Regions from separate parts of the Methylophilus flavus genome, predicted to be linked through region 1. Evidence: predicted binding sites of a transcription regulator. Region 1 holds the regulator's gene; each other region holds the start of a gene.

Region 1 (3,201 bases):
AAACCCGCCCTTACACGTCAGAAGAACGTGAAGCCAAACTCGAATCATTGCTGGATCAATTGCATATACAGCACATCCGCAACAGCCAGGCGGTCAGCTTGTCCGGTGGTGAACGCCGCCGTGTGGAGATCGCCCGTTGCCTGGCGACTGACCCGAAGTTTATTTTGCTGGATGAGCCGTTTGCCGGTATCGACCCGATTGCAGTGATCGAGATCCAGAAAATCATCCGTTATTTGAGCAGCCAGAATATCGGCATCCTGATTACAGACCACAACGTTCGCGAAACGCTGGATATCTGTGACCGCGCCTACATCGTGAATGAAGGCGCAGTATTTGCCGCCGGCACGCCCGATGAAATCATCCAGAATGAAGGTGTGCGTGAAGTATATCTGGGCAAAAACTTTAGGCTGTAATCCCTTATGAAGCAAAACCTGCAATTACGCATGTCGCAAAACCTGGCACTGACGCCGCAGTTGCAGCAGTCTATCCGCCTGTTGCAGCTGTCGACGCTGGAATTGAGCCAGGAGCTGGAAGCTATCTTGCAGGAAAACCCCTTGCTCGAGATGGCCGATAATAATGAAGAAGGCGAGTTTGAAGACAATACGCCCGACGCCCCGTTAGCGGCGCAGGCTGAAGTCGAAGACGCCAGCTCCTTTGACGTCGCCATGCAGCAGCAAGATATCCCCTCACCGGCCGACACACTGCGTGAAGAATTGCGCGATGACCTCAGCGGCAATGAAGGTGAATTGCCCAACCTGAATGAAGAATTTACCCCGCCGGAATTTGAAGACGATTACGGCGAGTTTGGCAGCACCAGTAACTGGGATGAAGCAGGCCGTAACAACAATGATGATGAAGACGGTGACTTCTCCCGCCAGGATGCCACCAATATCAGCCTGCGTGACCACCTGATAGACCAGATTCAGCTGGCACATTTGTCACATCGCGATATGAGCCTGGTCAAACTGCTGCTCGACAGCATCAATGACGATGGCTACCTCGAACAGGATCTGCAGGAAGTCGTTGAGAACCTGCCGGAGGAACTGGAAGTGGATTTGCTGGAACTGGAAACGGCACTCAAGTTGATCCAGAATCTGGACCCGATAGGCATAGGTGCACGCGATTTGCGTGAATGCCTGTTGCTGCAACTGAATGCCCTGCCAGCAAGCACACCCTACCTGAAAGTCGCTATCGCCCTGGTCAAGGACCATCTGGCGCTGCTTGCCAATAAAGACTTTATTAAGCTACGCAAGCAACTTGGCTGCGATGAAGCCTCACTCAAAGGCGCGCAGCAATTGATACGCCAGCAAAATCCAAGGCCAGGCAGCGAATTTTCGAACTTTAGCCATGATCATTTTATCCAGCATGATGTGGTGGTGAAAAAGATCAAAGGTATCTGGGTAGCCACCCTGAATGATGGCGTGATCCCGAAATTGCGCATCAACCAGATGTACGCCGACATCCTCAAACGTAACAGAGATAGCTCAGGCCAGTACCTGCAAAGCCAGATGCAGGAAGCGAAATGGATGATCAAGAATATCCAGCAGCGCTTCTCGACGATTTTGCGCGTCTCGCAGGCGATTGTGGACCGTCAGCGTAACTTCTTTGAGCACGGCGACATTGCCATGCGCCCACTGGTATTACGCGAAATCGCAGAAGAGCTGGACCTACACGAAAGTACCGTTTCACGCGTCACTACCCATAAGTACATGCTCACTGCCAGGGGCGTGTATGAACTGAAATACTTCTTTGGCAGTTCGGTTGCCACAGATGCAGGCGGTTCATGCTCGGCCACGGCTATTCGCGCGCTGATCAAGCAGATGGTGGCAGAAGAGAATGAGAAAAAACCGCTGTCCGATAACCAGATTACCGACACGCTGGCGCAACAAGGCATAGTAGTTGCACGCAGGACGATTGCCAAATACCGTGAATCACTGAGTATCCCGCCTGCGAATTTGCGTAAATCGCTTTGATTTTTTAAGCATCGCCAGAATCAAAAAGGCCGCTATTCAGCGGCCTTTATTTTTAAAATAACAGCGTTTACCGAATCGTTATCCTGGCAAATTTCCGCTTACCCACCTGGGCAACCACTACGCTTTTTGCTAATTGCAGATTTTTGTCTTCCACCTTGACGCTATCCAGTTTCACCCCACCCTGCAGAATCGCACGCATCGCTTCACTGGTGCTTTCCACTAAACCAGCCTGCTTCAATAACTGGCTGATGCCTATGCTGTCACCTTCAATCGTCAATGCAATTTCAGGCACGTCATCAGGAATGCCGCCTTTGGCGCGCGTCTGGAAATCCTGTAATGCTTTTTCAGCAGCGGCCTGGCCATGGAAACGGGCAACGATTTCCTGCGCAAAACCTACCTTGATATTGCGCGGGTTTTCGCCTCCTTCAACACTGGCTTTCCATGCAGCAATGGTTTCCAGCGAAGCAAAAGACAGCAAATTGATATAACGCCACATCAGTTCATCAGAGATAGACATGATCTTGGCAAAAATACTCTCGGGCGCCTCGCTGATACCAATATAGTTGCCTAATGATTTGGACATTTTATTGACGCCATCCAGACCTTCCAGCAATGGCATCATCAACACACATTGTTGCGACTGGCCAGCCTGTTTTTGCAGCTCACGCCCCATCAGCAGGTTAAACTTCTGGTCGGTGCCGCCCAGCTCCATATCTGACTGCAATGCCACCGAATCATAGCCCTGCAACAGCGGGTACAGGAATTCGTGAATCGCAATCGGCTGGTTACCCTTGAAACGTTTGGAAAAATCATCGCGCTCCAGCATGCGCGCAACGGTATGGCTGGCAGCCAGTTTAATCATACCTGCCGCACCAAGCTCGCTTAACCATTTGGAGTTAAACACGATTTCAGTTTTGGCCGGGTCCAGTATTTTAAATACTTGCTCGGCATAGGTATCGGCGTTGATTTTGACCTGCTCGACGGTCAGCGGCGGGCGGGTGGTGCTCTTGCCCGTAGGGTCGCCTATCATGCCGGTGAAGTCACCGATCAGGAATAAAATCTGGTGCCCCAGATCCTGCAACTGACGCAATTTATTGATCAGTACGGTATGCCCTAAATGTAAATCAGGCGCGGTTGGATCAAAGCCTGCTTTAATGCGCAACGGCTTGCCGGTTTTGAGTTTTTCAATCAGCTCCTGCTCGATCAGCAACTCATCCGCACCCCGCTT
Region 2 (3,201 bases), on a different contig from region 1:
TGAAAAATTCGAAGGCGGCAATACAGGCCACCGTCCAGGTGTAAAAGGCGGTTACTTCCCAGTGCCACCAGTCGACTCATTGCATGACATCCGTTCTGCCATGGTATTGACTCTGGAAGAACTGGGCGTGCCAGTTGAAGTGCACCATCATGAAGTGGCGACTGCGGGTCAATGTGAAATCGGTACCAAGTTTGCAACACTGACACAACGCGCTGACTGGACACAGATTCTTAAATACGTTGTTACAAACACAGCGCATGCTTACGGTAAAACTGCCACCTTTATGCCTAAACCAATGTTTGGTGACAACGGTTCTGGTATGCACGTGCACCAGTCTGTATGGAAAGATGGCAAAAACCTGTTTGCAGGTAACGGCTATGCTGGCCTGAGCGATTTCGCCCTGTACTACATCGGCGGCATCATCAAACATGCGCGCGCTTTGAATGCGATCACTAACCCAGGCACTAACTCATACAAGCGCCTGGTGCCACATTACGAAGCACCGGTAAAACTGGCTTACTCTGCTAAAAACCGTTCTGCTGCTATCCGTATTCCTTTCGTACACTCTGATAAGGCACGCCGTGTTGAAGCGCGCTTCCCTGACCCGATCGCCAACCCATACCTGGCGTTTTCAGCCTTGCTGATGGCAGGTCTTGATGGCGTTCAGAACAAGATTCACCCAGGTGAGCCAGCAACTAAAGACTTGTACCATCTGCCACCAGAAGAAGATGCATTGATCCCAACCGTGTGCTCATCATTAGAGCAAGCGCTTGAGTATCTGGATAAAGACCGCGAGTTCCTGACACGCGGTGGTGTTTTCACTGATGACTGGATTGATGCTTACATTGCATTGAAAATGGAAGAAGTGACTAAATTACGTCAAACACCACATCCTGTTGAGTTTGGTTTGTACTACTCCTGCTAATTGCAAGGTTCGCACTAAAACAGGGCAGCTTCGGCTGCCCTGTTTTTTTATGAACGGGTGATAGCGTCAACCTTTTGAATTTTAGGCACGTTGATAAGCATTACAATCTACTCTAAACTGTTGCCATGAAAAGACTTTTTTACTTTATTACCGCCCTGCTGGCAGCTAGCCAAAGTCTTGCGGATATTTATAAATATACCGACAGCAACGGTGTAACAACATATACCAACATCCGGCCAGATGGAAAACAGAAACCCGAATTAGTCATTAGCGGACCGAAGGAAACCGAAGCACCACCAGCCGCACGTGAAAAAAAATCCACTGCTAAAACGCCATCGCCTAACAACTTCCCCAAGGTTGACAATCAGGTACAAACACAACGGGATGCCAAGCGCCGCGAAATCCTGATGACTGAATTAGATCAGGAAAAACAAGCACTTGAGAACGCACATGTGATTTATGAAGAAGCAAAAAATGTCCCTGAAGTATATCGGGCAGCCAACGGCAAAACCTTCAGGAATGTGGCAAAGTACGAAGAAAAACTACGCATTATTGAAGCAGAGATCCAGGCGCATGAACGCAATATTCAACTGCTCAACAAAGAGCTCAGCCACTAAATGCACCATTTTGGGAATTTTTAATTTGGAATGAGTTAAATCATATAGAATTGGCTTGGGTTTTGCTTTAAAACAGGGCGTCATCACTTATTTTAACAAGCCAATTTTTTTAACAAGCTAGGGATATGGTTCAAATTTCTCCGAATGGGTTTAGCGGCTTAGAGCATATTGCCACCGCGGTCATCTTGCTCAATAACCAGCTAGAAGTAACCTATGCCAACTCAAGCGCAGAGATATTATTCGCCTTTAGCGCCAACCAGATCCATGGCCTGCACATACATGATGTTTTCGTAAACTGCGAAATCCTGCAAATGGCGGTGACCAATGCCATCCAAACCCAGGGGCCGTTCCGCGAGCACGAATTCACGTTAACTACCCAGCGCGGACATACCACCGCCGTCACTTGCACGGTGACACCGATTTCAACCAGCATCAATCAAACTTCCGAGGACATGTTGATCCTGGAATTTGTACAAATGGATCAGCAATTGCGTATCGCCAGGGAAGAACGCATGCTGATTCAGCAACAGGCCAACTCTGAGTTATTGCGTAACCTGGCCCATGAAATCCGCAATCCTTTAGGCGGCCTGCGCGGCGCAGCGCAGTTGCTGGAATTCGAATTGCCGCAACCCAGCCTGAAAGAATACACGCAAGTCATCATCAAAGAAGCTGACCGGCTGCATAGCCTGATGGACCGACTGCTGGTGCCGCATCGTGTGCCGAAATACGAACCTACCAATATTCATGAGGTACTGGAACGCGTGCGCAGTTTGTTGCTGGCAGAATCACCTAACAATATCAGGGTGATCCGCGATTATGACACCAGCTTGCCTGAGCTGATTGGTGATCGTGAGAAACTGATTCAGGCGGTGCTCAATATCGCCCGTAATGCAGCGCAAGCCATGCAGCAGAATCATACCAAAGATGCCAGCATCACTTTCCGAACGCGTGCCGAACGTCAAATCACCCTGGCCAGGAAGCGTTATCGGGTCGGTATCCACCTGGAAATTATTGATAACGGCCCCGGCATTCCATCGGACATTAAAGAGCGCATTTTTTACCCGCTGGTCTCCGGCAGGGAAGGTGGCACTGGTCTAGGCTTGGCACTGGCACAAACTTTTATCACCCAGCATCACGGGATGATCGATTGTGACTCACAGCCTGGCAAAACCATTTTCCATATTTTATTGCCTATTGAAAGCACGCTATTTAAATAATAACTCAGAGGCCTTTGCAGAAAAGTGGATACCTCGCTTTCAGCAACTAGCTCTCACTAACATTAATCAAACAGCAGTAACTCAAAGAGAAATGCCATGAAGCCAATCTGGATCTTAGATGACGACAAATCAATCCGCTGGGTATTTGAAAAAGCCCTGGCACGCACCGATTTTGAATTTAAAACCTTTTCCTCACCCGCAGAGGCACTCAATGCCCTCAACCGTGAGCAACCACAAGTCATCGTCAGTGATATCCGCATGCCCAATGGCTCAGGGCTGGACTTTTTATCCGAGGTAAAACAGCGTTACCCTGAAATCCCAGTCATTATCATGACGGCTTATTCCGACCTGGAAAGCGCTGTGGCAGCTTTTCAGGGCGGTGCATTTGAGTATCTGGCCAAGCCCTTTGATGTAGACCAGGCGATTGAGATCATCAAACGTG
Region 3 (3,201 bases), on a different contig from region 1:
ACTGGCCCGTGTGGTGGGTCAGTTGCGCGCAAGTCTGGATGCTGGACGAGAACTGTCAATGGCGATGACTGAGCACCCTAAAGTGTTTGATAACTTTTATATCAGCATGATTCGTGTAGGTGAAACCACCGGTAATCTTGATAACATTTTCGCCAGGTTAGCGGAGCACATTGAATTCGAGCGTTTTATGCGCGGGCAAATCAAGTCAGCCTTACGCTACCCGATGTTTGTGATGACTGCGATGGCTATCGCGATTGTCGTGATTAATATCATGGTGATTCCGCAATTTGAAAAAGTCTTCGCCAGCATGCATGCCGATCTGCCTTTTATTACTAAAATACTGATTGCATTCTCCAGCTTTATGCGCAATTACTGGTTTGTATTGATTGCGATGCTAGTAGGGGCTGGCTGGACGTTTAAATCTTATATCAGTACGGCTGCCGGACGCTCGAATTGGGATCGCATTAAAATGCGCATCCCAATTGCAGGAAAGATTATTTTTAAAGGCACCATGGCCAGGTTTGCGCGAAGTTTTGCGCTATCGACGCGTAGTGGATTGCCTATTCTCTCTGCATTAAGACTGGTATCTCAAACCGTAGAAAATGATTACATTTCTGTCAAAATTCTCAGTATGTCTTCCGGAATAGAGCGAGGTGAAACAATTCTCAGGACTGCAACGCAAACTGGCGTCTTTAATCCCCTGGTGCTGCAAATGATTGCGGTAGGTGAGGAATCTGGTTCTTTAGATAATTTGATGCAAGAAATTGCAGATATGTATCAAGCAGACGTGGAATATGACGTTAAAACGCTAGGTGCTCAGATTGAACCGATTATGATTATGTTTTTAGGCGCGCTAGTGTTGGTTTTGGCATTAGGCGTTTTCTTGCCAATATGGGATATGAGTTCTGTAATGCTTAAAGGTGGCTAATTGATAAGAATGACCAATTTTTTTGATTCTTATTGGTAAAAGTAATTAGCCGATGAAAGGCTATTATTAAATTTGGATTTAGTAGTGTTATGGATTTGATGTTTAAAGCTGATTGTAGGTATGGACCAAAATTGTCTGGCATACTTTTTGCTGACATAAAATTAACGCAGTTTGAACCTGTCACTGTGATAATAAAGGCAGGGAATTTTGATTAGGAGTCTTGGTAATGAAAAAACAGGCTGGCTTTACATTGGTTGAATTGGTAGTGGTAATTGCTGTATTGGGTATTCTGGCAGCAACTGCATTACCACGATTTGTTAACGTACAGGCAAATGCACGTGCGGCAAGTATGAATGGGTTGGCAGCTTCAGTTCGCTCTGCCGGTAATATGGCACGTGCTGCGTGGATAGCAGCGGGTCAGCAAGGTGCTCAAGTGCCTATGGACGGTGTAAACGTTGATATTGTTGCTGGCGTTGGTTACCCTACGTCGGCAGCGGGCGGCATTCAAGCGGCGCTGCAAAACTTTGATGGAAATAGTTATGCGGTGGCATATGCTGCGCCTGTAGCTACATTCAATGCGGTAGGTTTCGCTAACTGCTCCTTTACTTATAACGCGAATACAGGAGTGGTCAACACGGCTAACTTACAACCTGCTGTGGTTGCGGCAAATTGTAACTAATTACCATGTATGAGGCATTCATCAGGGTTTACTCTAGTTGAACTGGTGGTCGTGATTGCCTTAATGGCAATCATGGTAGGAGTAGCCTCACCTCGATTTGCAAGCGGTGATATTTTTGAAACCCGCGGAGACGCGGGTTTGCTTTCATCTACTCTGCGCTATGCACAAAAAACTGCGGTTGCTCAACGACGGCAAGTATTTGCAATCACTGATACCGTTGCGCAGCCGAGTACCGTTAGATTATGTTTTACGAATGATCCTAATTGTCCCCTTGCAGTTCTCAATCCTGAAACAGGAGTGGCATATGTGATGACATTTTCCAGAAATGTCAGAGTCACGCCACCCAATAATTTTTTAGGGTTTGAAGCTTCAGGGCAGGCTTTACCAAATGACGCAGCAACCTACACTGTAACCAACAGAAAAAATGCAGTACAAGCGGTTGCGATAAATATTGAGGCTAACACTGGTTATATTCGCTGACCATTAGCTTATCAGTTGCGGTTTCATATGATCAAAAAAAACAATCAAACACACAAAACAACTATTCACAGCCGAAAGTCCAATCGCGGATTTTCGTTGGTGGAGTTGGTTGTTTTTATAGTGATTGTAACGACAGCAATAGCTGGTGTGATTGGAGCATTAGCCTGGATGAGTGGTCACTCTGCAGACCCTCTTGCGCGTAAGCAAGCCATTGCGATTGCTGAGTCCCTGATGCAGGAAATCCAGCAGATGCCTTTCACATTTTGTGACCCTGATGACCCAAATGCTGCTTCTGCTGTAGGTTATGCTGACTGTGCTACTTCACAAAACGGCATTGGTCCGCGACCAGCGGGTGAAAGCCGTTACAATCCAATAAATCCTTTCGATAATGTAGCAGACTATGGCGGTTTTACCATGCCTGGCGGTGGCTGTGCGAGCATTTGCCGTATTGGTAGTAATGTCTCGATTCCTGGTTTGGCTGCTTATAACGCTGCGGTGGCAATCGCTCAAGTCGGTGGCACGGCGCCTTTTGCCGGATTGCCTGCAGATGCTGTGTTGAGCATTGTGGTGACTGTTAATGGCCCTGCTAATACCCGTATCAGTCTGACTGGTTTCAAGGTTCGTTATGCGCCGAGGGTTTAAAAAATCCGAGGTATCAATGAATGGCTTTACGCTGGTAGAGCTGGTCGTTGTCATTACAGTTACAGCCATTATCGGTGGCATTTCCTCGACCTTTATCAGACATTCGGTAATGGCTTATGTCAACTCTGAGGCCTATTACGAATTAGCCGACCGCGCAGATTTTTCATTGCGCCGGATGTCGCGCGATATCAGAAATGCCTTACCAAATAGTGTTTGGGTTTCAGCCGCTGGCGATTATGTGGAGTTCGTACCCATCAAGGCCGGTGGCCGCTACCAACAAGATGATTTCGGGTCTAACAGTTTGAGAGTGCTGGGAGACACAGTGACCGTGGCTGCTACTGACCAGCTGGTCATTTATAACCTCGGTATACAAGGTGCTGACGTTTACAATGGAGATACTATTCGTAATTTTGCAGCTCCAGGTAACAATCTGAATCAACTGCAGTTTGTCGGCCCTACCTTCCCATTACCT

Evidence for each region. Region 1 encodes sigma-54, which starts transcription at its own class of promoters, with help from an activator protein. Its sites were predicted from a motif close to TGGCACNNTTCCTGCT; they were not measured.
Region 2: glnL (nitrogen regulation protein NR(II)) is a predicted target of sigma-54. The motif match lies at 1,594-1,609, and genes of this name have one in related genera.
Region 3: ACFQ2T_RS06970 (type II secretion system protein) is a predicted target of sigma-54. The motif match lies at 1,065-1,080, and genes of this name have one in related genera.

Annotation. Positions count from the first base shown of each region.
Region 1 is NZ_JBHTLN010000002.1:73,071-76,271, reverse strand. Features, by position in the region: gene lptB (LPS export ABC transporter ATP-binding protein) at 1-413, shown strand, start outside; gene ACFQ2T_RS10320 (RNA polymerase factor sigma-54) at 420-1,973, shown strand; gene tyrS (tyrosine--tRNA ligase) at 2,041-3,201, opposite strand, start outside.
Region 2 is NZ_JBHTLN010000001.1:2,036,654-2,039,854, reverse strand. Features, by position in the region: gene glnA (type I glutamate--ammonia ligase) at 1-925, shown strand, start outside; gene ACFQ2T_RS09885 (DUF4124 domain-containing protein) at 1,051-1,542, shown strand; gene glnL (nitrogen regulation protein NR(II)) at 1,668-2,759, shown strand; gene ntrC (nitrogen regulation protein NR(I)) at 2,856-3,201, shown strand, end outside.
Region 3 is NZ_JBHTLN010000001.1:1,423,261-1,426,461, reverse strand. Features, by position in the region: gene ACFQ2T_RS06975 (type II secretion system F family protein) at 1-928, shown strand, start outside; gene ACFQ2T_RS06970 (type II secretion system protein) at 1,155-1,607, shown strand; gene ACFQ2T_RS06965 (pilus assembly FimT family protein) at 1,617-2,087, shown strand; gene ACFQ2T_RS06960 (type IV pilus modification PilV family protein) at 2,115-2,729, shown strand; gene ACFQ2T_RS06955 (type II secretion system protein J) at 2,746-3,201, shown strand, end outside.